4 regions of the Spirillospora sp. NPDC046719 genome follow, and region 2 is predicted to be linked to each of the others. Evidence: riboswitches for the same ligand, from Rfam matches in the RefSeq annotation. Region 2 holds a riboswitch; each other region holds the start of a gene.
What was found. A riboswitch is a leader RNA that binds a small molecule or an ion and turns the genes downstream of it on or off. The one in region 2 is predicted to bind cobalamin.
Positions count from the first base shown of each region.

Region 1 (6,932 bases), on a different contig from region 2:
GGAACGTCCCGGTCCCGGGGCCGACGAGCCCGTCGTAGAATCACCACGACCAGCAGCGGGCGGCGGGCCGGGTCGCGCAGCCGCTCGACCCGCAGCACCTCGGCGGCCCGCGCCAGCCCGGCGGACAGCGGGGTGCGGCCCCCGGTCGGCAGCGCGTCGAGGCGGCGCGCCCCGGCCTCCACCGACGACGTAGGCGGCAGCGCCAGGTCGGCGTCCCGGCCCCGGAAGGTGATGAGGCCGACCTTGTCGCGCCGCTGGTAGGCGTCGAGGAGGAGGCTGAGGACGGCGCCCTTCACCGCGCGCATCCGCTTGCGCGCCGCCATCGAACCGCTGGCGTCGACGACGAACAGGACGAGGTTGCCCTCCCGTCCGTCGCGGACCGCTTCGCGCAGGTCTTCGGGTTGGACGACCAGACCGGAACCGGTGCGTCCCCTCGCGCGCTGGTGCGGTGCCGCCGCGCGCAGCGTCGCCGTCAGGTGCAGCCCGCGCGCGCCCGGCCGTGCGCCTGACACGCGTCCGTACGGGCTGCGCGCCTTGGAACGCCGTCCCGGCGCGCCTTCGCCCAGCCCGGGGACGGTGAAAAGGCGCGGCTTGTAGGCGGCGTCCGCCGGCGCGGGCTCGCTCTCGCCCGACCGCCCCGGGCCGCCGCTCTCCCCGGACTGCGGTGTCTCCTCCGGGGGCGGGTCGGCCGGCGGCGGGACGGGCGCGTCCTCCCCGGAGCCGTCGGGAAGGCCGCCGCCTCCCCCGTCCGGGCCGCCCGGACCGCCCGGGCCGTCCGGGCCGTCCGGGCCGTCGCCGGGAGGTCCCGGGTCGTCGGGCGGCTCCGGCTCGTCGCCGTGCTCTTCGAGCACCTCGTCGAGCTTCTGCCGGTCGAGGCCCGGCGCGTCGAACGGGTCGCGGCGGCGCCGGTGCGGCAGCGCTAGCCGCGCCGCCGTCCGGACGTCGTCGGCCGTCACCGCGTCGCGGCCGTGCCAGGCGGCCAGCGCGATCGCGGCCCGCGCCGTCACCAGGTCGGCGCGCAGGCCGTCCACCTCGAACGACGCGCATACGGCGGTGATCTGCCGGAGCGCGGCGTCGGTCAGCTCCACGCCGGGCAGCCGGCGGCGGGCGGCGGCGATCCGCCGGGCCAGGTCCGCCTCGTCCGCGGCGAAGGCCGCGGCGAAGCCGTCCGGGTCGTCCTCGAACCGCAGCCGCCGCCGGACGACCTCGGCGCGCTCGGCCGGGTCGCGGGTCGCGGCGACCTCGACGGTCAGCCCGAACCGGTCCAGCAGCTGCGGGCGCAGCTCGCCCTCCTCCGGGTTCATCGTCCCGACCAGCAGGAACCGTGCCGCGTGCCGGACGGAGACGCCCTCGCGCTCCACGTACGACTCGCCCATGGCCGCCGCGTCCAGCAGCAGGTCGACCAGGTGGTCATGGAGCAGGTTGACCTCGTCGACGTACAGGACGCCGCGGTGCGCGGCCGCGAGCAGGCCCGGCTCGAACGCCTTCACGCCCTCGGTCAGCGCGCGCTCGATGTCCAGCGAGCCGGTGAGCCGGTCCTCGGACGCGCCCACCGGCAGCTCGACCAGCCGCGCGTCCCGCGTCCCCGCCTCGCCCGGGGCGTGCGGGCCGTCGGGGCACGCCGGGTCGGGATCGTCCGGGTCGCAGGAGAACCGGCAGCCCGGCACGGCCGGCACCGGGGGCAGCAGCCCGGCCAGGGCGCGCACGATCGTCGACTTCGCGGTGCCCTTCTCGCCGCGGACCAGCACGCCGCCGACGCCCGGCGACACCGCGTTGATCAGCAGGGCGAGCTTCAGATCGGCCATTCCGACGACGGCGGAGAAGGGGTAGCGCTCGCGGGCGCGCCTCTCCGGCCGGCCGGTGTCCGGCGCCGACGCAGGTCGCACGTCTCGTCATCCTTCCTCGGGTGTCCACGCCCGTGGCGGTGCCTGTCCGACGGCCGGAGTCTCCTGGCTCCCGGATCACCGCTCCCCCTCGGCCTTCCAGCACCGCGTGCCGTGGCCGTGTCGAGGGGGGCTCCCCTGGTCACAGTTGCGGGACAGCCCCGGATTCGCACCGGGTTCCTCCGCGTCCGTCGCCCGCCCAGGATCGCACACCGGCCGGACGCGCTCGACCCGGCCATCTATCGGCGCAGTGCCGGTCAATGTTGGCGATACGCCAATGAGATGGTCTACTGGTCGGTATGGAGCGACGCGCAGCCCCGCGCGGCGAGGCCGCCGGAGCCGCGACGCCGCACCCGGGCGACACCAGGAGCCCGAAGGCCCGCTACCAGCGCCTGCCGCGCGACGAGCGGCGCGACCAGATCCTCGACGTCGCGCGCCGCATGTTCACCGAGCTGCCGTACGCGGAGGTGGCCACCGCGGCGATCGCCCGCGAGGCCGGCGTCCAGCGCGGGCTCATCCACTACTACTTCGGCACCAAGCGGGAGCTGTTCCTCAAGGTCGTCCAGGGCCTGACGGCCACCGCGGCGGTGCAGGCGCCGCCCCCGGACGAGCGGATGACGCTGCCCGAGACGGTCGAGCTGTGCGTGAACCTGTTCCTCGACACCGCCGAGCGGAACGCCACCACCTGGTTCGCGGCGCTGGACGCGGAGGGCTTCGGGCAGGACCCGGAGCTGCTCCACCTCGTCAACCGGTTCCGCGACCGGACGGTCGAGCACATGCTCGCCGTCCTGCGGGTGCCCGCGCCGACCGGCACGCTGCGGGCCGTCCTGCGCGTCTACTCCGGGCTCGCGGACGCGGCGACGCGGCAGTGGCTCCAGGAGCGGACCCTCGACCGCGCGCAGGTGCAGACGCTGCTGACCAGGTCGCTGATGTCGCTGGTCACCGACATCGCCCCCGCGCTGGAGGCCCAGGACGCGGCGGGCGGGGGGCGCCTAGAGGCCGGGGACCGGCTGCTTCGCGCCGCCGCGCACCGGGACGGCGAACCAGACGGCCTTGCCGCGGACGCCCGGGCCGAGCCGTGACAGCGTCCGCAGCATGCCCCAGCGGCCCCGCGACAGCTCCCGGACGATGCTGAGACCGCGCCCGCAGTCCCCGGACGTCCACGAGTAGCCGGGCAGCGACGCGTCGACGTAGGCGTCGAAGACGGCGCACCGCACCTCGGCAGCGACCGGGGCACCCGGGAGGCCGGGACCGGCCAGGGCACCCGGGCCTGCCGGGGCGCCGGACGGGCGGGGCTCGGCGCCGGGCGGGTCGCCCAGGTAGAGCCACAGCTCGTGCGGGCCGTGGTCGCCGGCGTGCTGGTGCGCGTTGGTGGCCAGCTCGCTCACCATCAGCTGCGCGTCGCCGATCGCCTCGTCCCGCACGCCGAGCGAGGCGAGCGCGTCGCGCAGCACGCGGCGGGCATGGCTCGCGCAGCCGGGACCGCCGGGGAGCGCCCACACCCAGCCCGGCCTGGCGCCGCCCGGCCCGCGCGCGCCCCCGGCGGCCATCGCGTCGGCCATGGCGGCGGCGTCGGTCATCATGTCCGCGGCGAGGTCGGCCGCCTGGTCGGAGGGGGCGCCGGGCGGCGCCGCGGGGTCGGCGGCCGGGGCGGCCGACCGGTCGTGCCCGGCGCGCGGCCCGGCGGTGCGCCGCGGCGCGCGCTGGCTCGCGTCGGTGGTCTCAGGCGGGGTCTTCACGAGTGCCTCCCGCGGGCCGTCTGCCGGGAGCGCGGTCCGGTCGCCGTCACTATCGGTCCCCGAGCAGTCACGCATTCAAGACTCTCGTGAGATTCTCACGTACGCAAGCGCCTTGATGGAATTGCCCTGCCCTCGGTGCCGGGTTCGCCAATCGCGTTGTGGCGCGGCCCGAGAGCGGCGAGACTTCGCTCCCATGACCTACCGCCCCACCGTTCGTGGCCGCCGTCTGGCGCGGGAGCTCCGCAAGCTGCGCGAGGAGCAGGGACTCACCCTGCAGGAGGTGGCGGACCGCCTCGACTGGTCCCGGGCCACCGTCTCCCGGCTGGAGACCAGCCAGACCCGGCCGCGCCCCGGCGACATCGCCGACATCCTCGACCTGTACGGCGTTCCGAGCCCCGACCGCGACGCGCTGATCACGCTGGCCAGGCAGGCGGGGCAGCGCGGCTGGTGGACCGCCTACCAGGACGTCTTCGCGGGCAGCTACGTCGCGCTGGAGGACGAGGCGTCGCACATCCGCACCTGGGACCCGCAGCTCATCCACGGCCTGCTGCAGACCGAGGAGTACTCCCGCGCCGTCATCACGGCCGGCCGGCTGCTGCCCGCGCAGGAGGACATCGAGCGCCGCATCGCGGCCCGCAAGATCCGCCAGGCGCTGCTCGACCGCGAGAGCGCGCCCCGGCTCCAGGTGATCTTCGACGAGGCGGTGCTGCGCCGGCCCATCGGCGGCCGCGAGGTGATGCGGGCCCAGCTGGAGTCTCTGGTGGAGGCCGTGAAACGCCCGACGGTGACCGTTCAGGTCCTCCCGTTCACACAGGGGGGACATGCGGGCCTTGACGGACGTTTCACCATTTTGTCGTATCCGGACCCCGCTGACCCCGATATCGCCTACGTAGAGGGGACCATGGGCGACGTTTACCTTGAGAGCAGCGAGGCAATAGCAAAACATAGGGACCGCTTCGATCGGATCGAGGCGGCCGCCTTGTCCCCCGAGGAATCCGCGCACCTCATAGCCGAGGCAGCAAGGAGCAGCCTGTGACCAACCTGCAGCGCGAACTCAACGGAGCCACCTGGCGCAAGTCCTCCCACAGCGGGAGCGGCGACCAGTGCGTCGAGGTGGCCCCCCTCTCCAGCGATCTGCGCGCTGTTCGCGATTCGAAGGACCCCGGCGGACCGGCCCTGGTGCTGACGCCGGACGCCTGGCAGACCCTCCTCGACTCCATCCGGGAGGTCTGAGCACGAGTTCCGGAGGGCCGCGGCGCACGTCGCCGCGGCCCTTCGCCGTGCCCGCACGCCGCACCAGGTCCGGAACCGGGACCGGGGCGGTGACCCCGCCCTTCCCTGGAAAGTAGAACGTGTTCTAGTATCGCCCGTGCGGCGCCGACCCGGCGACGCGGCCCCGGCGACCCGGAGGATGGCATCGTGACCGCGGAACTCAAGCTCGGCATCAACGTCGGCTACTGGCAGCAGCACCCCGACGACCAGACCGAGACGGTGCTGGCCGCCGAGCGCTGCGGATACGACTCGGTCTTCACCGCCGAGGCCTACGGCTCCGACGCGTTCACCCCGCTCGCCTGGTACGCGGCCCGCACGTCCCGGATCAAGCTCGGCACCGCCGTCGTCCAGATGTCGGCGCGCACGCCCGCCGCGACCGCGATGCACGCGCTCACCCTCGACGCGCTGTCCGGCGGCCGCATGATCCTCGGCCTCGGCGCGTCCGGCCCGCAGGTCGTGGAGGGCTGGTACGGGCAGCCGTTCCCCAAGCCGCTCGCCCGCACCCGCGAGTACCTCGACATCGTCCGGCAGGTCTGGCGGCGCGAGGAGCCGGTCACCAGCGCGGGCCCGCACTACCCGCTGCCGTACCCGGGCGGCGCCGGCCTCGGCAAGCCGCTGAAGTCGATCGTCCACCCCGTCCGGCCGGAGATCCCCGTCTACCTCGGCGCCGAGGGGCCGAAGAACGTCGCGCTGTCCACCGAGGTCGCGCAGGGCTGGCTGCCGCTGTTCGTCGACCCCGAGCAGATCGAGCCGGTGTTCGGCGCGTCGCTGGCGAACCGCCCGGACGGCTTCGAGATCGCCGCGACCGTCACCACGATCGTCACCGACGACCTGGCGTCCGCGCTGGAGTTCGCCAAGATCCCCCTCGCGTTCTACATCGGCGGGATGGGCGCCAAGGACCGCAACTTCCACCTCGACCTCATCGGCCGGCTCGGCTACGCGGAGCAGGCCCAGCGCGTCCAGGAGCTGTTCCTCGACGGCCGCCGCGACGAGGCGATCAAGGCCGTCCCCGACGACCTCGCCGACTCGATCTCGCTGCTCGGCCCCATCGGCCGGATCAAGGAGCGGCTCCAACTGTGGCGCGACAGCCCGGTGAGCACCGTGCTGATCGCCGGAGTGAAGGACGAGCCGACGCTCCGCGCGATCAGGGAGATGGTCGACGGCTGAGCAAGAGGTTCGTACCTTTTCGCCCAGAATTATTACGTAACGGAAAGTTCCCGCCGTCGAGGCGCGGGTTCTACGTTCGTGATCAGACCACCCCGAGTGACCGGGGCATGGGGAGGGGCGGTCCGGTTCAGGCCGGGCCGCCCCTCCCCATTTCGGGGTGGGTCGCCCGTAACCGATCACACACGACGCGATGGAATGGAGGCGGCGAACCGGGTGCTGCACCGAAGGCACCCGGAGATCAGAGACTGGAGATGGGACACACGATGTCCACGCAGGAAGACGCCGCCCGGCTGCTCGTGAGGACTCTCGAGGCTGAAGGCGTCGAATACGTCTTCGGCATACCCGGCGAGGAGAACATCCACTTCGTCCACGCCCTGAACGACTCCCCCATCCGCTACATCCTCGTCCGCCACGAGCAGGGCGCCGCGTTCATGGCCGAGATCTACGGCCGCCTCACCGGCAAGGCCGGCGTCGCCTCCGCCACCCTCGGCCCCGGCGCGATCAACCTGCAGCTCGGCGTCGCGGACGCCACCACCAACAGCACCCCCGTCGTCGCGATCTCCGCGCAGGTCGGCCTCGACCGCATCTACAAGGAGTCGCACCAGATCGTCGACCTGGTGTCGCTGTTCCGCCCCATCACCAAGTGGTCCGAGCTGGCCCCGACCGCCGAGGCGCTGCCGGAGATGGTCCGCAAGGCGTTCAAGACCGCGCAGACCGAGCGTCCCGGCGCCGTCTACCTCGCCATCCCCGAGGACGTCGAGTCCGCGAAGGTCTCGGACGCGCTCAAGCCGCTGCCGGTCAACATCGTCCGGCCGCAGGAGCCGTCGCCGTCCCAGATCGCCCGCGCCGCCGACGTGATCGCCCTCGCCCG
Region 1 covers NZ_JBEYYT010000423.1:1,075-8,006, reverse strand. The annotation lists partial or broken gene ABZ914_RS41645 (VWA domain-containing protein) at 1-1,805, opposite strand, end outside; cobalamin riboswitch at 1,943-2,066, opposite strand; gene ABZ914_RS41640 (TetR/AcrR family transcriptional regulator) at 2,183-2,965, shown strand; gene ABZ914_RS41635 (ATP-binding protein) at 2,876-3,622, opposite strand; gene ABZ914_RS41630 (helix-turn-helix domain-containing protein) at 3,816-4,658, shown strand; gene ABZ914_RS41625 (DUF397 domain-containing protein) at 4,655-4,855, shown strand; gene ABZ914_RS41620 (LLM class F420-dependent oxidoreductase) at 5,042-6,061, shown strand; gene ABZ914_RS41615 (acetolactate synthase large subunit) at 6,325-6,932, shown strand, end outside.
Region 1: linked by a shared signal. The riboswitch ahead of ABZ914_RS41645 (VWA domain-containing protein) and the one ahead of ABZ914_RS08775 (ribonucleoside-diphosphate reductase subunit alpha) in region 2 are both predicted to bind cobalamin.

Region 2 (6,932 bases):
CGATCCGGTAGCGGATGTACTCGACGATCACTGGGCCCCCAGGGATGATCTTCCGGTCGGGTAATCAATGTAACGCTGTAATCACCCGACCGGAAGACCGTTGATCATTTCTCCGGGGATTCTCCCGAGGTCCGGCGGTACCAGGCGAACCCGCCGCCCGCGACCACCACGACGGCGGCGGCCAGGCCGATCCACAGCCAGCCGGACGAGCCGCCGGAGCCCTTCCCGGCGGCCTTCGCGGCGGGCGCGGTCGCCCCGGGCGCGGTGCCAGCGGTGCCGGCGGCGCCGGTGGATCCGGTGACGGTGAACGTGTAGGTGCCGCTGATCGGGTGGCCGTCCGGCGACACGACGCGCCAGCCGACCGTGTACACACCGTTCGGCAGCGTGCCCTTCACCGCCTCGGTGACCTTGTTGTCCACCGCCTGGGCCTTGCCCGCCTCGTGCCGCCCGCCGCCCGCGTCCGTCAGCACGACCTGCGGCAGCTGCACCGGGTCGGCGTACGTCAGGACGATCTGGGTCGGCGGCGCGACCGTCGCGTTCGCGGCGGGGTTCGCGCCGGTCAGCGACGTGTGGGCGGAGGCGGGCGGGGCGGTCAGCGCCAGCGCGGCGAAGGCCGCGGCGGCGCCGGCGGCGGTGCGCCGGACGGCCCGGCTCACGCCCGGCTCCGCGCCCGGGACAGGCCGTAGCCGCCGACCGCGATGCCGATCACGCCGACGCCGATGCCGACGCCGCCGAGCACGCGGGCGGTGCCGTCGTCGGAACCCGCCTCCGTCTTGGCGGCGGGCTTGGACTGGGCGGTGAGCCCGGCGGCGGCGGTGTCGGAGGCGCCCTTGGGCGTCAGCTTGAGCGTGGGCGCCGGGTGCTCGGGCTCGTTGGCGCCGTCGCCCGGGTCCTGCTCCCACTTGACGACCTGGCCGTCGGAGTAGGTCTGGTCGGCCTTGAACGTCAACGTGTCGGTGTCGGTCGGCAGCGGGCCGAGCGAGACGTCGAACTCCTGGAACTGGCCGGGCTCGATCCTGCCGCCGGACCAGGTGATCTGCGTGACGGCCTTGGTCAGCTCGCCGCCCTCGGTCTTGACCGGCTTCGGCAGCGTGGACTCCACGACCTTCGCGGTCCAGCCGGGGACGGGCCGCACCGACACCGAAGCGAGCGGGTGGTCGGTGGGGAGGTTCACCACGAGCTTGGTCGTGGCGGCGTTGTCCTCCTCGTTCGGCACCCGGAACGAGACCTTGGCGTAGGAGCCCTGCTCGGCGGTCTTCGGGTTGACGGTGACGTGCGCGGACGCGGCGGTCGCGAACGCGACCACGCCGGCGCCGGCGAGGACGGCGAGCGTGCCGAGCCGGCGGGCATGCGTGCGGGAAGGCAAGACGGAACTCCGTTCGAGTCGTACGGGAAGGGCCGGGCGCCGGGGGTCCGGCGGCCGGTGACGTACGGCGCTCGCTCAGAGGTGGGCGAGCGCCCTCGAACGCGGAGGGGGTCCCCGCCGGACGACCTGGTGCCGGAGCGCGCGTCCCGTGGCGATCGCGCCGGCCGCCACCGGCACCACCGGGGTACGCACCGGGCGCTCCGCCGGTTCGATCAGCAGCAGCGCGAGCAGCAGCCGGATCGGGCGGTCGGCGGCGGACGCGAGGCGCCGCGCGAGGGACCACGCGGCCCGCTCGCCGCGCCGCAGCCACCAGGCCGCGACCACGGCGGCGGCGACGTGCGCGACGGTCATGGACGTGCCGGAGCCGTGCATCGCGGGCGTCGCGGCGGCGTGCCCCGCGTGCGCGGCGGTGTCGCAGTCGCGCATGCCCTCGGTCGCGCTCGTGAACAGCGTGTGCAGCGCGAACTGGCCGCCGAGCAGCCCGCCCATGATCGTCGGGAGGGAGCGCTCGTGGCCGGCGAGGGCGACGGCGACGGCGAGGGCCGCGCCGAACCCGGCGAGCACCGCCCAGCCCGGCACCGGCTCGTGCGACGCCAGGTCGTGGCCGGCGGTCGCGAGCGCGACGCACACGGTCGCGAAGACGACCGCGCGCGCGGTGCGGAAGGCCGGCTGCTTGGGACGCGGGGACATGACGGGGACATCGTCCCACCCCGCTCCGCGGCCGCGCATCCGACCCCCGCGATCCGATCCCGACGCGCCCTACATGTTGGGGTTGCGCAATGAGGATCAACAAGATGTAGGGTTCAATCCCGTGCTGGTTCGCCCCCGCCGCTCGCGGCGGGGGCGTCGTAAGAGGGAACCCGGTGCAAGTCCGGGACTGCCCCGCAGCGGTGAGCGGGAACGACCGCCGTCACAGGCACTGAACCGGATCGTCCGGATCGGGAAGCGACGGCCAGTAGGTCGTGCCTCCGGCAGGAGGCGCGGGCGCCCGCGAGTCCGAAGACCTGCCATGCACGCCGTACGTCCGAGGCTTCGCGGGTGAGCCGGGGGACGGTGCGCGGCAGCCTGCCGTCGCGCCCGTTCGCATGCCCTCGCGAGGCCGTCTCACGAGGGGAGAGAACGTGACAGTCACCATGCCTGCGGAAGCGCCGGCCGCCGGGGGGATCGCGGCCGAGGTCGCCGCGGCCTGCGCCGGCGTCGAGGGGACCGCGCCGGAACGGGTGCTCGGCGCGGTCCGGGCCGGGGACGGCGCGAGCGCCGCCGCCCTGCGGGACCTGGCGATCGGGGAGGCCGCCGCGCTGGTCGCGGCGGAACCGGGGTACTCCCGGGTCGCCGCGCGGCTGCTGGCCGCCCGGATCCGCGACGAGACCGCCGAGGCCGGCGTCCGGGGCTTCGCGGAGTCCGTCGCCGCCGCGCACGCCGAGGGCCTCCTCGCCGACGGCCCCGCCGCGTTCGTCGCCGCGAACGCCGCCGCGCTGGACGGCCTCATCGACGCGGGTCCGGGGGGCGCGGGGGGTCGCCCCCCCTCGGGAGGCGCGGTCGAGGAGGCGGACGACCGGTTCGGGTACTTCGGGCTCCGCACCCTCTACGACCGGTACCTGCTGCGGCATCCGCGTACCCGGCTCGTCCTGGAGCGGCCGCAGCACTTCTTCCTGCGAGTGGCCGTGGGCCTGTCCGACACCGTCGACGAGGCCGCCGAGCTGTACGGGCTGCTCAGCACGCTGTCGTACCTGCCCAGCTCGCCGACGCTGTTCAACTCCGCGGCGCGGCGCCCGCAGCTGTCGTCGTGCTTCCTGCTGGACTCGCCGCGCGACGAGCTGGAGGCGATCTACGAGCGGTACGGGCAGGTCGCGCGGCTCAGCAAGTACGCGGGCGGGATCGGGATCTCCTGGACGCGGGTCCGGTCGCGCGGGTCGCTGATCCGGGGGACGAACGGGCACTCGAACGGGATCGTCCCGTGGCTGCGCACGCTGGACGCCTCCGTCGCCGCCGTCAACCAGGGCGGCCGCCGCAAGGGCGCGGCGTGCGTGTACCTGGAGCCGTGGCACGCCGACGTCGAGGAGTTCCTCGAACTGCGCGACAACACCGGCGAGGAGGCGCGCCGCACCCACAACCTGAACCTGGCGAACTGGATCCCGGACGAGTTCATGCGCCGCGTCGAGGCGGACGGGACGTGGTCGCTGTTCGACCCGAAGGAGGTCCCGGAGCTGACGGACCTGTGGGGCGACGCCTTCGACGCCGCGTACCGGGCGGCCGAGAAGGAGGGCTGGTACGTCCGGCAGGTCCCGGCGCGGAAGCTGTACGGGCGGATGATGCGGACGCTCGCGGAGACCGGCAACGGCTGGATGACCTTCAAGGACGCCGCGAACCGGGCCTGCAACCAGACCGCCGAGCCGGGCCGGACCGTCCACCTGTCGAACCTGTGCACCGAGATCCTGGAGGTCACGGGCGACAACGAGGCGGCGGTGTGCAACCTCGGGTCGGTGAACCTGGCCGCGCACGTGTCGCCGTCCGGGATCGACTGGGACCGGCTCCGCGCGACCGTCCGCACCGCCGTCCGTTTCCTGGACCGCACCATCGACCGCGGCTTCTACCCGACGCCCGAGGCGGAAACGGCCAACCGGAAATGGCGTCCCGTCGGCCTCGGCGTCATGGGCCTCGCCGACGTGTTCTTCACGCTCCGGCTCCCGTTCGACTCCGCCGAGGCCCGCGAGCTGTCCACCCGGATCGCCGAGGAGATCGCGCTCGCCGCCTACGCCGCGTCCGCCGACCTGGCCGAGGCGCACGGCCGGCTCCCGGCCTACGCCGAGACCCGCACCGCGCGCGGGCAGCTGCACCTCGACCACTTCCCGGACGCCGCGCCGGCCCGTCCCGCCGAATGGGACGCGCTCCGCGCCCGGATCGCCGACGTCGGGCTGCGCAACTCGCTGCTGATCGCGATCGCGCCGACCGCCACGATCGCGTCCATCGCGGGCTGCTACGAGTGCATCGAGCCGCAGGTGTCCAACCTGTTCAAGCGCGAGACGCTGTCCGGCGAGTTCCTGCAGATCAACGGGTACCTCGTCGAGGACTTGAAGTCGCTCGGGCTGTGGAACGACGCCGTCCGCGAGGCGATCAAGCGGGCGAACGGCTCGATCCAGGGCCTCGTCGACCTGCCCGAGGAGATGCGGGACCTCTACCGGACGGCCTGGGAGCTGCCGCAGAAGGCCTTGATCGACCTCGCCGCCGCCCGCACCCCGTACATCGACCAGTCGCACTCCCTGAACCTGTTCATGGAGACGCCGACGATCGGGAAGCTGTCCTCGATGTACGCCTACGCGTGGCGCAGCGGCCTCAAGACCACCTACTACCTGCGTTCCCGGCCCGCCACGCGGATCGCGCAGACGACCGTCGCCGCGGCGGTCTGCTCCCTGGAGAACCCCGAGACCTGCGAGGCGTGCCAGTAATGCCGCTGCTCGACCCCGGCATGGACCTGACCCTGCGGCCCATGCGCTACCCCGACTTCTACGAGCGCTACCGCGCCGCGATCCGCAACACCTGGACGGTCGAGGAGGTGGACCTCGCCTCCGACCTCGCCGACCTCACCCGGCTCACGCCGGCGGAGCTGCACCTGGTGAACCGGCTCGTCGCGTTCTTCGCCACCGGCGACTCGATCGTGGCGAACAACCTCGTCCTCAACCTCTACAAGCACGTCAACGCGCCGGAGGCCCGGCTGTACCTGTCGCGGCAGCTGTTCGAGGAGGCCGTGCACGTCCAGTTCTATCTGACCCTCCTCGACACCTACCTGCCCGACCAGGACGAGCGGGCCCGGGCGTTCGCGGCGATCGAGCACATCCCGTCCATCCGGGCGAAGGCGGAGTTCTGCTTCCGCTGGATCGACTCGCTCGGCGCGCTGGACGAGCTGCGCACCGCCGCGGACCGGCGCGCGTTCCTGCTCAACCTGATCTGCTTCGCCGCGTGCATCGAGGGCCTGTTCTTCTACGGCGCGTTCGCCTACGTGTACTGGCTGCGGTCCCGCGGCCTGCTGAACGGCCTCGCGTCCGGGACGAACTGGGTCTTCCGGGACGAGTCCATGCACATGGAGTTCGCGTTCTCGGTCGTCGACACCGTCCGGGCGGAGGAGCCGGAGCTGTTCGACGCGGAGCTGACCGCGCAGGTCACCACGATGCTGGAGGAGGCCGTCGAGGCGGAACTGGCGTTCGCGCGCGACCTGTGCGGCGACGGCCTGCCCGGGATGGGCGCCGGCGACATGCGCGCCTACCTGGAGTACGTCGCCGACCAGCGGCTCGCCCGCCTCGGCCTGCCGGTCCGCTACGGGACGGCGAACCCGTTCGCGTTCATGGAGCTGCAGGACGTCCAGGAGCTGTCGAACTTCTTCGAGCGCCGCGTGTCGGCGTACCAGATCGGCGTGGAGGGCAGCGTCGCCTTCGACGAGGCGTTCTGACGGCCCCGGGCCCCGGCCCCGAACTTTCCGGCCGGGGTGCTCGTTGAACTGGGAGAAGCTAGGCCGAGGAGGAAGAACGTGGCTTCTCTCATCGACCGGATCATGAATTTCGTCCGGGGACCGCAGGGGCAGAAGGCCCGGGCGAAGGCGGAGCGGCTCGCGCAGAGCCCGCAGGCGCAGAAGGCGAAGGCCAAGGCGGAGCAGTTCGCGCACGGCCCGCAGGGCCAGAAGGCGCGGGCCAAGGCGGAGCAGCTCGCCCGCAGCCCGCAGGCGCAGAAGGCCCGCGCGAAGGCGGAGCGGTTCATCAACGACCCGCGCAACCAGGAGAAGGCCCGCAGCCTCCTCTCCCGCCTGCGCGGCGGTCCCCGCCGCTGACCGCGCGGACGGCCCGCCCCGATCCCGGGACGGGCCGTCCGGTGGCTCCGGCGTGGGGGCCGGCTCAGGTGTCGAGGTTGGCGAGGTAGGACTCGTTGCCCTGGGCGCCCGCCGCCGCGTCCGGGGGGACGATCTCCTCCAGCCGCGCGAAGACCGGCGCGTCCAGCGCCAGGTCCCCGGCGGCGGCGTTGGCGAGGGCGTTCGCGGCCTTGCGGGTCCCCGGGATCGGCAGCGCGCCGCGGTCCACCAGCCAGGCCAGCACGAGCTGCGCCGCCGTGACGCCCTGCTCGGCGGCGAGCGCGGCCACCCGGTCCGCGAGCGAGACGTTGCGCTCCACGTTGCCTGCCTGGAAGCGCGGGTTCCCGCGCCGCCAGTCGCCCGCCTCCAGGTCGTCGAAGCCGCGGACCTGGCCGCCGAGGAGGCCCCGCCCGAGCGGGCTGTAGGCGACGAACGCGACGCCCAGCTCCGCGCACGCCGGGATCAGCTCCTTCTCCGGCGCCCGCTGGAGCGGCGAGTACTCGGTCTGCAGCGCCGTCACGGGGTGGACGGCGTGCGCGCGCCGCAGCGTCCGCTCCGACACCTCCGACAGCCCGTACCCGCCGATCTTCCCCGCCTGGACGAGCTCGCCGAGCGCCCCGGCCGTCTCCTCGATCGGGGTCGTGGGGTCGAGGCGGTGCAGGTAGTACAGGTCCACGTGGTCGGTCCGGAGCCGCGACAGGCTGGCGTCCAGGGCCCGCCGGACGTACT
Region 2 covers NZ_JBEYYT010000033.1:12,826-19,757, forward strand. The annotation lists gene ABZ914_RS08755 (group II truncated hemoglobin) at 1-31, opposite strand, end outside; gene ABZ914_RS08760 (copper resistance CopC family protein) at 105-656, opposite strand; gene ABZ914_RS08765 (YcnI family copper-binding membrane protein) at 653-1,366, opposite strand; gene ABZ914_RS08770 (hypothetical protein) at 1,442-2,056, opposite strand; cobalamin riboswitch at 2,165-2,393, shown strand; gene ABZ914_RS08775 (ribonucleoside-diphosphate reductase subunit alpha) at 2,488-4,812, shown strand; gene ABZ914_RS08780 (ribonucleotide-diphosphate reductase subunit beta) at 4,812-5,810, shown strand; gene ABZ914_RS08785 (hypothetical protein) at 5,889-6,185, shown strand; gene ABZ914_RS08790 (aldo/keto reductase) at 6,250-6,932, opposite strand, start outside.

Region 3 (6,932 bases), on a different contig from region 2:
CGCCCTCGGCCCGGGCACCCGCATCGGCATGGCCACCGGCTCCCTCGCCGCGCTGCGCCGGATGGCCGCGCTCGGCCGCGGCGTCGCGCTCGTCCCCGAGACGGCCGTCCGCGCCGAGCTCGACGCCGGCGACCTCGTCCGGCTCGATCCCGCCGTCGACGAGGTCACCGCCGTCCACATCGAGGCCCGGTGGCGTCCCGGCGCCGAGCCCCTGGTCCGCCCCCTGGTCGAGCTGGCCCGGCGGTCCGCCGGCCTGGTGCGCGGCGGGGCCGGTGCGGCTCGGGCGTCTTGACGGCGGCGGACCGCCGTCCGACGATTCGATCATGGCGACGGCAGAGGACGGCGCGGCAGAGGACGGGCGGCGCGCCGGGACGGGCCCCGGCGAGATCGCGGACGACGGGTCGGCGGTCGAGTTCTACGCCGCGCTCCCGCCGGACGTCGCGAGCGCCGCGCTCGTCCACACGACGATCCCGGCCGGCACGCCGATCCTGGAGCTGGGCGCGGGCGCCGGGCGGGTCACCCGCCCGCTGGTCGGGTTCGGCCATCCGGTGACGGCGGTGGACGGCTCCGCGGCGATGCTCGCCCGGATCGAGGGCGCGCGCACGGTGTGCTCGCCGATCCAGGACCTGGACCTGCCCGACCGGTTCGGCTGCGTCCTGCTGATGTCGTACCTGGTCAACTACGGCGACCGGGCGGCGCTCCTCGCGGCCTGCCGCCGCCACGTCCGGCCGGACGGCGTGGTCGTCGTCCAGCGCGACACGGGCAGGCACTGGCACGACGACGCGCCCCGGGAGTGGACGCACGACGGCGTCCGCTACCGGGTGGCGCACCTCGAACGGCCCGAGCCCGGGACGGTCGTCGCGACGCTCGAATACCGGATCGGCGAGCGGCGCTGGACGCACACCTTCACCAACCGGCACCTCGGCGACGAGGAGCTTCCCGCGGTGCTGGACGCGGCGGGCCTGCGCCTCGGCCACTTCCTGGACGACGACGGCGCCTGGTTCACCGCCCGCCCCCGCTGACCCGCGGCCCGGCCTGTCGGACCCGTGCGGCACATTGGTCCGCGAAAACGGCGGAGCCGGCGCATGCGGGAGGACCGATGGACGAGCGGACGTGGTGGACCCTGATCGAGGACGCGCGGGCCGAGGCCGGCGCGCACGCCGACGACCGCGACTCCCCCGACGACCCGCTGATCGACCTGGTGGCCGACCGGCTCGCGGAGCTGGACGGCCCCGGCATCGTCGCGTTCGACGCCATGCTGACGCGCGTCCTCGACTCGGCGTACCGGCGGCCGCTCTGGAACGCCGCCTACCTCATTGAGGGCGGCTGCGGCGACGACGGCTTCATGGACTTCCGCGCCGGGCTCGCACTGCTGGGACGCGACGTGTTCGCGCGCGCCGTCGACGACCCCGACACGCTGGCCGACGTTCCCACGGTGGTGCGGATGGCCCGGGAGGACGAAGGGTGGATCGGCGCGGAGGGCCTGCACTACGCGGCGCGCAGCACCTACGAGCGCGTCATGGGAGAGACCGAGTCGTTCGACGCGGCGATGGAGTCGGCCGTGCGCTCGATGCGGCGGCCCGAGCGGCCCGCGGGCGAGAACTGGAACGTCGAGAACGACGCCGAGACCCGGCTGCACCTGCCCCGGCTGGCCGCCTTGTTCCTCTGAGCGGTTGTCACCATGAGCTTGACAGCTAATGGCATTAGCCTTAGCTTGTAGCTAACGCCATTAGCCAAGCAGGAGGGCACCAGGCCATGAGCACCGCCACCGCTCCGACCGTCCGCAAGGGTTCCGCCGCGCTCGTGGCCCGCCGCACCGCCTGGGGCGCGAACGCGCTGTTCTGGACCGCGTTCGCCGTCCTAGAAGGCGTCAACCACGGCTGGCTCGCCGCGCTCCTCGCGGTCGCGTTCTTCATCGCGCCCGACCTCACCTTCCTGGCCGGGATCCGGGACGCGCACACCGTCGAGCGCGGGCAGCTCCCGGCACGCGCCGTCCCGTACTACAACACCGCGCACCGCGCGCTGGTCCCGCTCGCGCTCATGGCCCTCTACACGGTCGGCCCGTTCGCGTGGGCTCCGATCTTCGCCGGGCTCTGCGGCTGGATGGCCCACATCTCGTTCGACCGCGCCCTCGGCTACGGCCTGCGCACCAAGGACGGCTTCCAGCGCCACTGACCCCCTCCTCCGACCCGAAGGCGGGCGCCGCTACGATCGCGGACGGCGTGAACTGACGCGAGGTGCCCCTCGGGGAGAATCGGGAAGCCGGTGCGAATCCGGCACGGGCCCGCCGCGGTGACCGGGGAGCCGCCGCCCACGCGCGCACGCGCGGCCACTGGCCGTCAGGCCGGGAAGGCGGGCGGTGAGGCGTCGATCCGGGAGTCCGAAGACCGGCCTCGCTCCACCGGCCGCCCGCCCTGGGCGGCCCGACCGCAGCGGGAGCCTGCCCATGAACCTGTACGACGTCATCCACCGCCGCCGCGACGTGCGCGCCGAGTTCACCGGCGCGCCGATCCCGGACGGCGTCCTCGACCGCATCCTCACCGCCGCGCACGCCGCCCCCAGCGTCGGCCTCTCCCAGCCCTGGGACTTCGTGCTGGTCCGCGACCCGGACGTCCGCCGCGCGTTCCACGACCACGTCCGGTCCGAGCGCGACGCGTTCGCCGCCACCCTCACCGGCGACGCCGCCGCCCGCTTCGCCCGCATCAAGATCGACGGGGTGCTCGAATCCACCGTGTCGATCGTGGTCACCTACGACGCCGAGCGCGGCGGCCCCGCCGTCCTCGGCCGGCACGCGATCGCCGACGCCGGCCTGTACTCCGTCTGCCTGGCCGTCCAGAACCTCTGGCTGGCGGCGACGGCGGAGGGACTGGGCGTCGGCTGGGTGTCGTTCTACCGCGAGCCCTACCTGCAGGAACTCCTCGGCATCCCGGCGAGCGTCCGGCCGGTCGCCTGGCTGTGCGTCGGGCCGGTCACGCACCTGGAGACCGTCCCCGACCTCGAACGGCACGGCTGGCGGCACCGCCGCCCCCTCCACGCGGCCGTCCACCACGACCGCTGGTGAGCACGGCACCCGAATAATCAGGTGCGCCGCCCCGCCCCTGGCGTGATCATGCCTGCATGGACCCCGTACGCATCAGGCGCATGTCGCGGGACGACCTCGTCGCGACCGAGCGCGCGGCGGCGGTGACGTTCCTCGAAGGCGACCGCCTCAGCCGGCGGGTGGGCGAACCGGACCCGGAACCGCCGACGGAGGAGCAGTCCCGCCGCCTGATCGACCGCCTGGGCCACTTCCTGACCGTCGACCCGGACGGCTGCTGGCTCGCCGAAGAGGGCCGGGACGTCGTGGGCTTCGCCGTCTCCCAGAACCGCGAACGGCTCTGGTACCTGGCGACCTACGGCGTCCTGCCCGGCCGGCAGGGGAAGGGCATCGGCAAGCGCCTGATGGACGCCGTGCTCCGGCACGCCGGCGACCGCCCAGGGCTGTTCTCCTCGACGGTGCATCCGGCGGCGACGCGCCGCTACCGGCTGGCGGGCTTCACCCTGCACCCGCAGATGCGGATGGTCGGCACCGTCGACCGGTCCACGCTGCCCGCCGTCCGCGGCCTGCGGGACGGGCGGAGCGACGACCTGGAGTGGATGGACCGGCTGGACACCGCCGTCCGCGGCGCGGGCCACGGCCCCGACCACGTCCACATGCTGGAGACGCTGCGGCTGGTCGTCTCCGACGCGCCCGGCCGGCGCGGCTACGTCTACATCGACGAGGCCGCGGGACGTCCCGCACTGCTGGCCGCCGACCGTCCCGAGACCGCCGAGAGCCTGCTGTGGGAGGCGCTCGCCGCCGCGCGCGGGGACACCCTCGTCAACTGCATCACCACCGGCAACCACTGGGCGGTGGACGTCGGCCTCGCCGCCCGCCTCGACATCGGCCAGGAGGGCTACATCGCCGTCCGCGGCATGCCCGCCCCCGCCCCCTACCTGGCGAGCGGCCACTACCTGTGACCGACCGTCCTGCCGCGAGAAGGGGTGGGACGCCTCCGGGCAATCAAGGACGTGACCCCCCTCCACGCCTCCAGAAGGGTCCCGCATGACCCTTCCCCCAGCGCCACGGGACGAGCCGTGACGGGCGCCCCCTCCGAAACGGGCGCCCCGGCGGAGCCGGAGCCGTCGGACGCCGACGTCATCGCCGCCGCGCGGCGCGACCCCGAACGGTTCGCGGATCTCTTCGACCGGCACTACCGGGACATCCACCGCTACGTGGACCGGCGGCTCGGCGCGGACGCCGCGGACGACATCGCGGCCGAGACGTTCCTGATCGCCTTCCGCCGCCGCGCCGTGTTCGACCCGGCGCACACCTCGGCGCGCCCGTGGCTGTACGGCATCGCGACCCGGCTGATCAGCCGCCACCGCCGCGACGAGCTGCGCCGCTACAAGGCGATGGCCCGGATGCGCACCGCCGACGTCGTCGAGAGCCACGAGAGCAGCGTGACCTCGGCGGTGGACGCCGCGAGCTTCGGCCTGAGCCCGGCCCTCGCACGGCTGCGGCACGGCGACCGCGACGTCCTGCTCCTCGTGGCGCTGGCCGAACTCAGCTACCCGGAGGTCGCCGAAGCCCTCGGAATCGCCTACGGGACGGTCTGCTCGCGGCTGAGCCGCGCCCGCAAACAGGTCCGCGCGGCACTGCGCGCATCGGGACACGACGAGGAGGACGACCGTGGATGATCTGACCCTCATCAGCCGGATGCACACCGCCGAGCGCCCCCCGTCCCCCGAGACCGCGCACGCGGCCCGCCGCCGCCTCCTGGCCGAGGCCGCCGCCCCCCGCCGCCGCCTCGCACGGCTCTTCCAGCCGAAGCGGAGGGCGGCGCTGGTCGCGGCGGCCACCGCATGCGCGCTCGCCGCCGCCTCATGGACGGCATACCGAGGGGAGACGCGGCCCCTCTACCATCCGGAACCGCTGGCCGAGCAGAACGGACCCGCGTCCACGTTCCTGCTCGCCGCTGCGGACGCCAGCACACGGCACGCCTCCGACGGGCGCCTGTGGTACGTCCACCGCGTGGTAGGCAAGTCGGTGGTGGTTCCGTCCACCCGTCATCACGGCGCCCACTACACCGTGCAGACCACCAAGGACGCCTACATCCTCAGCGCCAAGTCGGCGAAGGACTTCGGCTCGCTCCCCGGCGGCGACCTGGAGGCGCCGACCAGTCTGAGCTGGGACGGCGAGAAGGTCGCGGTCCGGCCTGCGACGCCCGCCGACGGCAAGGCCTGGAAGGCGGACGGGCGACCCGACGCGGCGCAGCTCGGCATCAGGGACCTGGACGACGAGGTCGGCAGCCCGTTCCTGCAGGAGGGCGCCGAACTCGACTTCGGCGTCGACGCCGCGCGCCGGCTCCCCGCCAACCCGTCCAAGCTGCGCGCATGGCTCCTGAACTACGCGACGAAGTTCGACCATCGGCGCCTGCGCGCCCCGGACCTCTACCTCTTCCTGAACGCCCCCTCCCTGCTCGCCGACCGCGCGGTCACCGACCGGGTCCGGATCGCCACGTACCGGATGCTCGCCGGACTCCGCGACGTCAAGACGATCAACGGCACCGACGCCGCCGGACACCCGGGACGAGGCGTCGCGATGAGGCAGACCACCCGCGACTACGGCACGATCGAGTGGCAGTTGCTCATCGACCCCGAGACCGGACGGCTCACCGCCAGCCAGGGCATCGTGGTGACCCCCGGTCCGAAGAACGCGGGCCTGCGGCCGGGCACCCGCCAGTTCTTCGAGATCGTCAAGGCGGCCGAGTGGACCAACGCCCCCCGCGACAGCCTCCTGCCCAAGTGGATCCTCAACCTGAACCGGCGCCCCGCGACCAACTGACCCCCTCCGGCCGCCCATGTTGACGGTCGAGCAGGGGAAAGGGGCGGATGCTTCGCGCATCCGCCTCTAGGCGCCCGCGTCAGCGAGTGAGGTCGAGGGAACCGGCTTTGACGTCGGCGAGCAGGGACGCCCACCCGGACGCCGCGACGGTCAGCACCGCCCCGTCCGGATCCCGCGAGTCCCGCACCGCCACCCGCCGGTGCCGCCCCCAAGAGCCGCACTTGGAGATCTCGCGCAGTTCGCGATCAGCCCCGAGCACGACGATGCCACTGCCAACGCCGATGCGGCCTTATCGATCATTGATGTGGCGGGAGTCATTAGGCTGACACCGGTGACCACCGAACGCCCAGATGTGCCGCTGATCGCCGACGAACGTGCCCTGCTCCGCGCCAACCTCGACTACCACCGCGCCACCCTCGCATGGAAATGCGACGACCTGAGCGACGACGACCTGCGCGTGCAAGCGTCGAAACCCTCAGCGCTCTCGCTGCTCGGGCTGGTCCGTCACATGGCCGAGGTCGAACGCACCTGGTTCCGCAAGACCGTGAACGGCGAGCGCCACCTGCCCAACGTCTGGTCCCACGCCGACGACTACCAGACCGCCTACGACCCCACCGGCTGCACCCGCGAAGAAGCCTTCACCGCCTGGCGAACCGAAGTCGAGCACTCCCGCCGCATCGAGCACGCCGCCCCGTCGCTGGATCTGGTCGTCCACCAGCCCCGCTGGAACGAGAACGTCTCGCTCCGCTTCGTCATGCTGCACATGATCCACGAGTACGCACGACACAACGGCCACGCCGACCTCATCCGCGAAGCCATCGACGGCACCGTCGGCGCTTGAGGCCCTTCTCACCCCCGGCTGGCACACCATCTCGCCGTTCGTTGGAAAGCGGCTCTTCGTGACGGCCGTGCGTGCTAGCGGTGGTACTACGGCGGGGTTGGATGTTCTTGTACGGGTGTGGACGTACGGGAAGCCGCGGGGGCCGGTCAGGGACCCTGTACCGACAAGGCCTACTCCAGCCGGCCCGCCGCGCCCATCTCCGCCGGCGGGGCATCAAGGCGATCG
Region 3 covers NZ_JBEYYT010000053.1:11,042-17,973, forward strand. The annotation lists gene ABZ914_RS12595 (LysR family transcriptional regulator) at 1-292, shown strand, start outside; gene ABZ914_RS12600 (class I SAM-dependent methyltransferase) at 324-1,022, shown strand; gene ABZ914_RS12605 (DUF4240 domain-containing protein) at 1,100-1,669, shown strand; gene ABZ914_RS12610 (DUF4260 family protein) at 1,756-2,175, shown strand; cobalamin riboswitch at 2,229-2,401, shown strand; gene bluB (5,6-dimethylbenzimidazole synthase) at 2,447-3,061, shown strand; gene ABZ914_RS12620 (GNAT family N-acetyltransferase) at 3,118-3,999, shown strand; gene ABZ914_RS12625 (sigma-70 family RNA polymerase sigma factor) at 4,117-4,719, shown strand; gene ABZ914_RS12630 (hypothetical protein) at 4,712-5,866, shown strand; gene ABZ914_RS12635 (DUF397 domain-containing protein) at 5,946-6,125, opposite strand; gene ABZ914_RS12640 (DinB family protein) at 6,198-6,707, shown strand.
Region 3: linked by a shared signal. The riboswitch ahead of bluB (5,6-dimethylbenzimidazole synthase) and the one ahead of ABZ914_RS08775 (ribonucleoside-diphosphate reductase subunit alpha) in region 2 are both predicted to bind cobalamin.

Region 4 (6,932 bases), on a different contig from region 2:
GCGCACGCCGCCCGACCTGTGGACCGGCAGGCCGCCGCCGGCCCGGCGGGCCCGCGCCGCGTCCGCGCGCACGTCGGTGCGCGACTTCGCGCAGCCGGGACGGCCCGCGCAGGACGTCAGCCCCGCCCAGTCGGGTCCGGTGACCAGGCCAGGGAAGTGTGACATGTCCGCGATGCCGGGAATGACGACGCCCCGCCACGGAGTGACAATGATCTCCCCGGCGGCGCCCAGCCCGGCGGGGTCGAGGCGGCCGAGCGGGACCAGCCCGGAGAACGCCGTCCGCCCGTCCCGCTGCGGGATCTCGCCGAGCGGCGTCCGGTACGGGACCGCCGGGACCGGGACGGGTGCGCTCCTGCTTCCCGGCAGCGAGAGGTCGCGGCCGAGCTCGGCGAGCCGCCACTCGCTCGTCCGGACGCGCAGGAACGCGCGCGCGGCGTCCAGCGCGAGCGCGGCGGCGTCCTCCGGGGCCGCCCGCAGGCCGCTGTCCGTCCCGGCGAGGACCAGGGCGAACGCGTCCGGCGCCACCGCGTACAGGCCGACGTCGGCGCGCAGCGCGATGACGTCGCCGCGCCCGTCGTCGACCGCGAACAGGAACCGGCCGGGCAGGCCAGCGAGGTCCGGGGCGGCGCACAGGCCCGCGTCCAGCGCCGCCACGACGGGCCGGGCGTCCAGCAGCCCGGAGCCGTCGCGCCCGGTCAGCACGCTGCCGAGGATGTTGCGGACGCGCTCGTGCGCGGCGGACGGCAGCAGCCCGGCCGCGTGCAGCCGCTCGCTCAGCTCGCTCTCCGCCCCGTCCGCGAGCCCTCTGATCTGCACGTTCGCCCGCGACGTCAGTTCGAGGAACCCGTCGCCCAGCTCCCGCGATGCGGCAGCGAGGGCGTCGAGCCGCGGCCGCGTCAGCGCGCCGCCGGGCAGCCGGACGCGCGCCAGCCCCCCGTCGGCGGCGGCGTGCACCCGCAGAGCCCCCGGACACCGGTCCGGCCCGGAACGCGAAGTCGACACGCGAGGATCCTAAGGCCCGCTCCGAGGGCCCCGGCGACGCGATCTCGTGCCGCGGGCCGGGTCAGGAGGCCATCGCCGAGTCGCAGTGCCCGAGCCCCGAGAAGGTCGTCCGGACCGTCCCGTCGATGGCCCTGCCGAACGCGTCCAGGCCGTTCAAGCAGGCATAACGCGGTTCACCGCTCGAGACGAGGACGACGCCGACACTCGTGCCCGGCGTCTGCGGGATCGTGCGGGTGACCCGCATCGGCCTCCCCTCGGTGAAGGCGAACAGGACGGTGGCGTCCGGCCTCCGCATCATCCCGTAGCCGGAACGTCCGTCCGGGCCCATGGTGGCGGACGAGACGCCGTCCGGCGCGCGGAACAGGACCCGTCCCTCGCGCAGGCCCGGTCCGCCGTCGCGGGTGTCGGTCGCGCGGACGGTGACGTTCTGGACGGCGGCGTCCTGCCCGGCCCCGGGAACGAGGTCGCCGATGGTGTAGCCGAGCGTCCGGCCGTCGCGGGCCCAGACGATCTCGCCGACGACCGAGGGCCCGGCCGCGCTCCACGTGCGGCGGTTCCCCGTCGCGGTGTCGAGCACGGTCAGCGCGGCGCGCGGCGGGCTCGCGGGCGCCAGTGCGCGCGGCGGGTCGGCGGACGCCGGCGTGTGCGGCGGCTCCGGCGCGCAGGGCGCGGTCGTGTAGGCGAGCCGGTCGCCTCGGCGGTTCATCGCGAGGCCCGCGACCAGCGCGGGGATGGTGCCGCCGGGCATCGGCGCGAGCCCGGTCACGTGGCCGTCACCGGTCAGCCGGAACCGGAAGAGGCGCGTCTCGCACGGGTCGCTCCGCGAGGCGGCGACCACGAACCTGCCGTCCGGGCCGGCGAGGATCTCCTGCACCGCGCCGGCGGAGTCCGGCGGCCGTACCGCGTCGACCGGCCGCTCGGGCGCGCCCGTCCGGGGCATCGTGCGCACTTCGAGCCACGTCCCCTGGCCTCCCGCGGCGAGCAGGAAGCGCGGCGTCCGGTACGGGAAGCCCGCCGCCTCCCGCGGAGTCTCCCCGCCAACGGTCACGCCGACCGCGGCGATGGCTACGGCGACCAGGACCGCCAGCGCGGCGGGCGCCGCCCAGCGCCGGATCCGCCACGACACCGGCTCGCTCTCCCGCTGCATCGGAAGATCGTCCCACGGCGGGCGGCGCCCCCGGGCGCGCCGGGGCGGCGGGAATCGGGTTAGGGTGTGGGCGGCGACAAGGGAGGAAGCCGGTGCGAATCCGGCGCGGTCCCGCCACTGTCACCGGGGAGCGGACCCCACCGAAGGCCACCGCGCGAGCGGGAAGGCCGGGGCGAGCGCCGATCCGGGAGCCAGGAGACTCCGTGCCGCCACTTCTTGACCTGCGATTCGGGGCGAGGACCCCGGGTGAGGACGCGATCCGCGTGATCCTGCTGCTGTCCACCTCGGACACCGACCTGCTCAGCGCGCGCGCAAGCGGCGCCGACTTCCGGCTGGCCAACCCCGCCCGCACGTCCGTCGACGACCTGCCCGCGCTGGTGGACGGCACCGACCTGGTGGTGGTGCGGCTGCTGGGCGGGCGGCGCGCGTGGGAGGAGGGCCTCGACGCGCTGCTCGCGGGCCCGCGCCCGGTGGTGGTGCTCAGCGGCGAGCAGGCGCCGGACGCCGAGCTGATGGAGCTGTCGACCGTCCCTGCCGGGGTGAGCGCCGAGGCGCACGCCTACCTGGCGCACGGCGGTCCCGGCAACCTCGCCGAGCTGTTCGCCTTCCTGTCCGACACGGTGCTGCTCACCGGGTTCGGCTTCGCTCCCCCGGCCCCCACCCCGACGTGGGGCGTGCTGGAACGCGAGCGCACGTCGGACGAGGGACCGGTCGTCGGCGTCCTGTACTACCGCGCCCACCACCTCGCCGGGAACACCGCGTTCGTCGAGGCGCTGTGCGCGGCGATCGAGGCGAAGGGCGGGCGGGCGCTCCCGGTGTTCTGCGCGTCGCTGCGCACCGCCGAGAAGGAGCTGCTGGACACGCTCCGGCGGGCGGACGCGCTGGTCGTCACCGTGCTGGCGGCGGGCGGCACGAAGCCGGCGTTCGCGGGCGCGGGCGGCGACGACGAGGCGTGGGACGTCGGCGCGCTCGCCGAACTGGACGTCCCGATCCTGCAGGGCCTCTGCCTGACCAGCGAGCGCGCGGCGTGGGAGGCCAACGACGACGGGCTGTCACCGCTGGACACCGCGACGCAGGTCGCCGTGCCGGAGTTCGACGGCCGGATCATCACGGTGCCGTTCTCGTTCAAGGAGACCGACGAGGACGGCCTCAGCGTCTACGTCGCCGACCCGGAGCGGGCCGCGCGGGTCGCGGGGATCGCCGTCCGGCACGGGCGGCTGCGGCACGTGCCGGCGCGGGACAAGCGGGTCGCGCTGATGCTGTCGGCGTACCCGACCAAGCACGCGCGGATCGGGAACGCGGTCGGGCTCGACACCCCCGCCAGCGTGGTGAAGCTGCTCGCCGAGATGCGCGAGCGCGGCTACGACGTCGGCGACGCGCTGCCGGGCGAGGGCGACGCGCTCATGCACGCGCTCATCGCGGCGGGCGGCCAGGACCCCGACTGGCTGACCGAGGCGCAGCTCACCGGCAACCCCGTCCGCGTCCCGGCGGCGCGCTACCGGGCCTGGTACGCGACGCTCCCGCAGGACCTGCGCGACGGCATCGAGCGGCACTGGGGGCCGCCGCCGGGCGAGCTGTTCGTGGACGACTCGCGCGACCCGGACGGCGAGATCGTGCTCGCCGCGCTGCGGTCCGGGAACGTCGTCGTGATGGTGCAGCCGCCGCGCGGGTTCGGCGAGAACCCCGTCGCGATCTACCACGACCCCGACCTCCCGCCGAGCCACCACTACCTGGCGGCGTACCGGTGGATCGCGGACGAGTTCGGCGCGGACGCCGTCGTCCACGTCGGCAAGCACGGGAACCTGGAGTGGCTGCCCGGCAAGTCCGCCGGGATGTCGGCGTCCTGCGGCCCGGACGCGGCGGTCGGCGACCTGCCGCTGGTCTACCCGTTCCTCGTCAACGACCCGGGCGAGGGCACGCAGGCCAAGCGGCGCGCGCACGCCACGCTCGTCGACCACCTGATCCCGCCGATGGCGCGGGCGGAGAGCTACGGCGACATCGCGCGGCTGGAGCAGCTCCTCGACGAGCACGCGAACATCGCGGCGCTCGACCCGGCGAAGCTGCCCGCGATCCGGGCGCAGATCTGGACGCTGATCCGGGCCGCCCGCCTCGACCACGACCTCGGCCTGGACGACCGGCCGCACGACGCCGAGTTCGACGACTTCCTGCTGCACGTGGACGGCTGGCTGTGCGAGGTGAAGGACGTCCAGATCCGCGACGGCCTGCACGTCCTCGGCGCGGCCCCGGCCGGGGAGACGCGTGTCGACCTCGTCCTGGCGATGCTGCGGGCGCGGCAGATGTGGGGCGGGTCGGTGACGCTGCCCGGCCTGCGCGAGGCGCTCGGCCTGAAGGAGGACGGCGCGTCCCGCGGCGAGGTCGACGCCGTGGAGGCGCGGGCGCGGGCGCTGGTCGCCGCGATGGAGGAGCGCGGCTGGGACCCGGACGCCGCGTCCCAGGTCGCGGAAGGCGTCGCGGAAGGGGTCGCGGACGGGCGGGTCGCGGACATCCTGCGGTTCGCCGCGACGGAGATCGTCCCGCGGCTGGAGCGGACCCGCGACGAGATCGGCATGGTGCTGCACGCCCTCGACGGCGGGTACGTGCCGGCCGGGCCGAGCGGGTCCCCGCTGCGCGGCCTCATCAACGTGCTGCCGACCGGCCGGAACTTCTACTCCGTCGACCCGAAGGCCGTCCCGTCCCGGCTCGCCTACGACACCGGGCGCGCGATGGCGGACTCGCTGCTGGACCGGTACCGGGAGGACACCGGCGAGTGGCCGCGGTCGGTCGGGCTGTCGGTGTGGGGCACCAGCACGATGCGCACGTCCGGCGACGACATCGCCGAGGTCCTCGCGCTGCTCGGCGTCCGGCCGGTGTGGGACGAGGCGTCCCGCCGCGTCACCGGCCTCGAGGCGGTGCCGCTCGACGAGCTGGGCCGCCCGCGCGTCGACGTGACGATCCGGATCAGCGGGTTCTTCCGCGACGCGTTCCCGCACGCCGTCGCGATGCTGGACGACGCCGTGCGGATCGCGGCGGACCAGGACGAGCCCGACGACATGAACTTCGTCCGCGCGCACGTGCGGGCGGACCTCGCCGAGGGCGGCGACGAGCGGCGGGCGACGCTGCGGGTGTTCGGGTCGCGGCCCGGCGCGTACGGGGCGGGCATCCTGCCGCTGATCGACAGCCGCAACTGGCGCGACGACTCCGACCTCGCCGAGGTGTACGCGGTGTGGGGCGGCTACGCCTACGGGCGCGGCCTCGACGGCGTCCCGGCGCGCGGCGACATGGAGAACGCCTACCGGCGGATCAGCGTCGCGGCCAAGAACACCGACACCCGCGAGCACGACATCGCCGACTCCGACGACTACTTCCAGTACCACGGCGGCATGATCGCGACGGTGCGGGCGCTGACCGGGAAGGCGCCGAGGGCCTACATCGGCGACAGCACCCGCCCGGACGCCGTCCGCACCCGCACGTTGGACGAGGAGACGTCCCGCGTGTTCCGCGCGCGCGTCGTCAACCCGCGCTGGCTCGCGGCGATGCGGCGGCACGGCTACAAGGGCGCTTTCGAGCTGGCGGCGACGGTCGACTACCTGTTCGGCTACGACGCGACCGCCGGGGTCGTCGCCGACTGGATGTACGAGAAGCTCGCGCGGACGTACGCGCTCGACGCCGAGAACCAGGCGTTCTTCAACGAGTCGAACCCGTGGGCGCTGCACGGCATCACCGAACGGCTCCTCGAAGCCGCCGACCGCGGCATGTGGGAGCACCCGGAACAGGACACCCTGGACGCCCTGAAGCGCCTCTACCTGGAGGTCGAAGGCGACCTGGAGGATTCCGACTGAGCGGCGGCCCGGGTCCCCGTGCCCCGAGTCAGCGAAGTCGGGGCAGGTCAGTCGAGGAGGCGTGCGGCGAGCGCGCGCAGTTCCCTGTCCTCGGCGAAGCCCCGCCACCCGCCGTTGTTGCGGTGCCGCCGTTCGGAGTCGGCGATGGCCCGCAGCGCCCACCCCAGGGTCGACGGCGCGGGGCCCATGTCGGCGAGGTACCGCATGGCCGCCCACCGCACCGGCAGGTACTCGCCGCGCGCCAGGTCGTAGACCTCGCGACACAGCGGCTCGGACGCGGTCTCCGCGTCGCCGGTGACGGCGTGGTACGCGCGCGCCGCGTCCACGCGTGTCCAGTCGTCGCGGGAATCCATCAGCGGCCGGAGGCGCCCGGCGTGCCCGGCGGCGTGCTCGCCGAGATCGGCCAGCAGCCCGGCCCAGCCTCGATCGGGCGGAAGGGCGTCCACGACGCTCAGCAGCGGCCCCGGATCGCCGGTCACCTTGGACAAGGCCCACGCGAAGCGCGTTTCGCGGTCCTGGGCGGTCCGTCCGCCGTCCTGCGCGCCGGCGCGACGCAGCGCCTCGGCGGCGCCGGACGCGGCCGGGCCGATCGCGGCGAGCGTCGCCGCGGCCTGGACGGCCGCCCCGGTGCCGAGCAGCCGGACGAGTTCCGGGACGGCCGGCGCCGCGGCCTCGCCCCATGCCTCCAGGGCGCGCGCGAGGGTGCGGCCGGTGTCCGGGTCGTCCATCCGTGCGCGGATCGCGGGGAGGAGGGCGTCCGCGTGCCCGCCCAGCGGGGCGAGCGAATGGAGGATGGACGGCGGCGAGGTGGTCAGCACCGAGCCCGTGAACGCGTCGACCATCGGCGGCGTCCCCGCGAGCCGTTCCACCAGGTAGGGGACGCAGCGCGGGTCCTCGCGCCAGGCGAGGCCCCATGCGGCGAGGTCGGAGATCCGCTCGTCGCC
Region 4 covers NZ_JBEYYT010000440.1:654-7,585, reverse strand. The annotation lists partial or broken gene ABZ914_RS42275 (ferredoxin-like domain-containing protein) at 1-1,002, opposite strand, end outside; gene ABZ914_RS42270 (hypothetical protein) at 1,064-2,149, opposite strand; cobalamin riboswitch at 2,203-2,374, shown strand; gene cobN (cobaltochelatase subunit CobN) at 2,413-5,988, shown strand; partial or broken gene ABZ914_RS42260 (hypothetical protein) at 6,036-6,932, opposite strand, start outside.
Region 4: linked by a shared signal. The riboswitch ahead of cobN (cobaltochelatase subunit CobN) and the one ahead of ABZ914_RS08775 (ribonucleoside-diphosphate reductase subunit alpha) in region 2 are both predicted to bind cobalamin.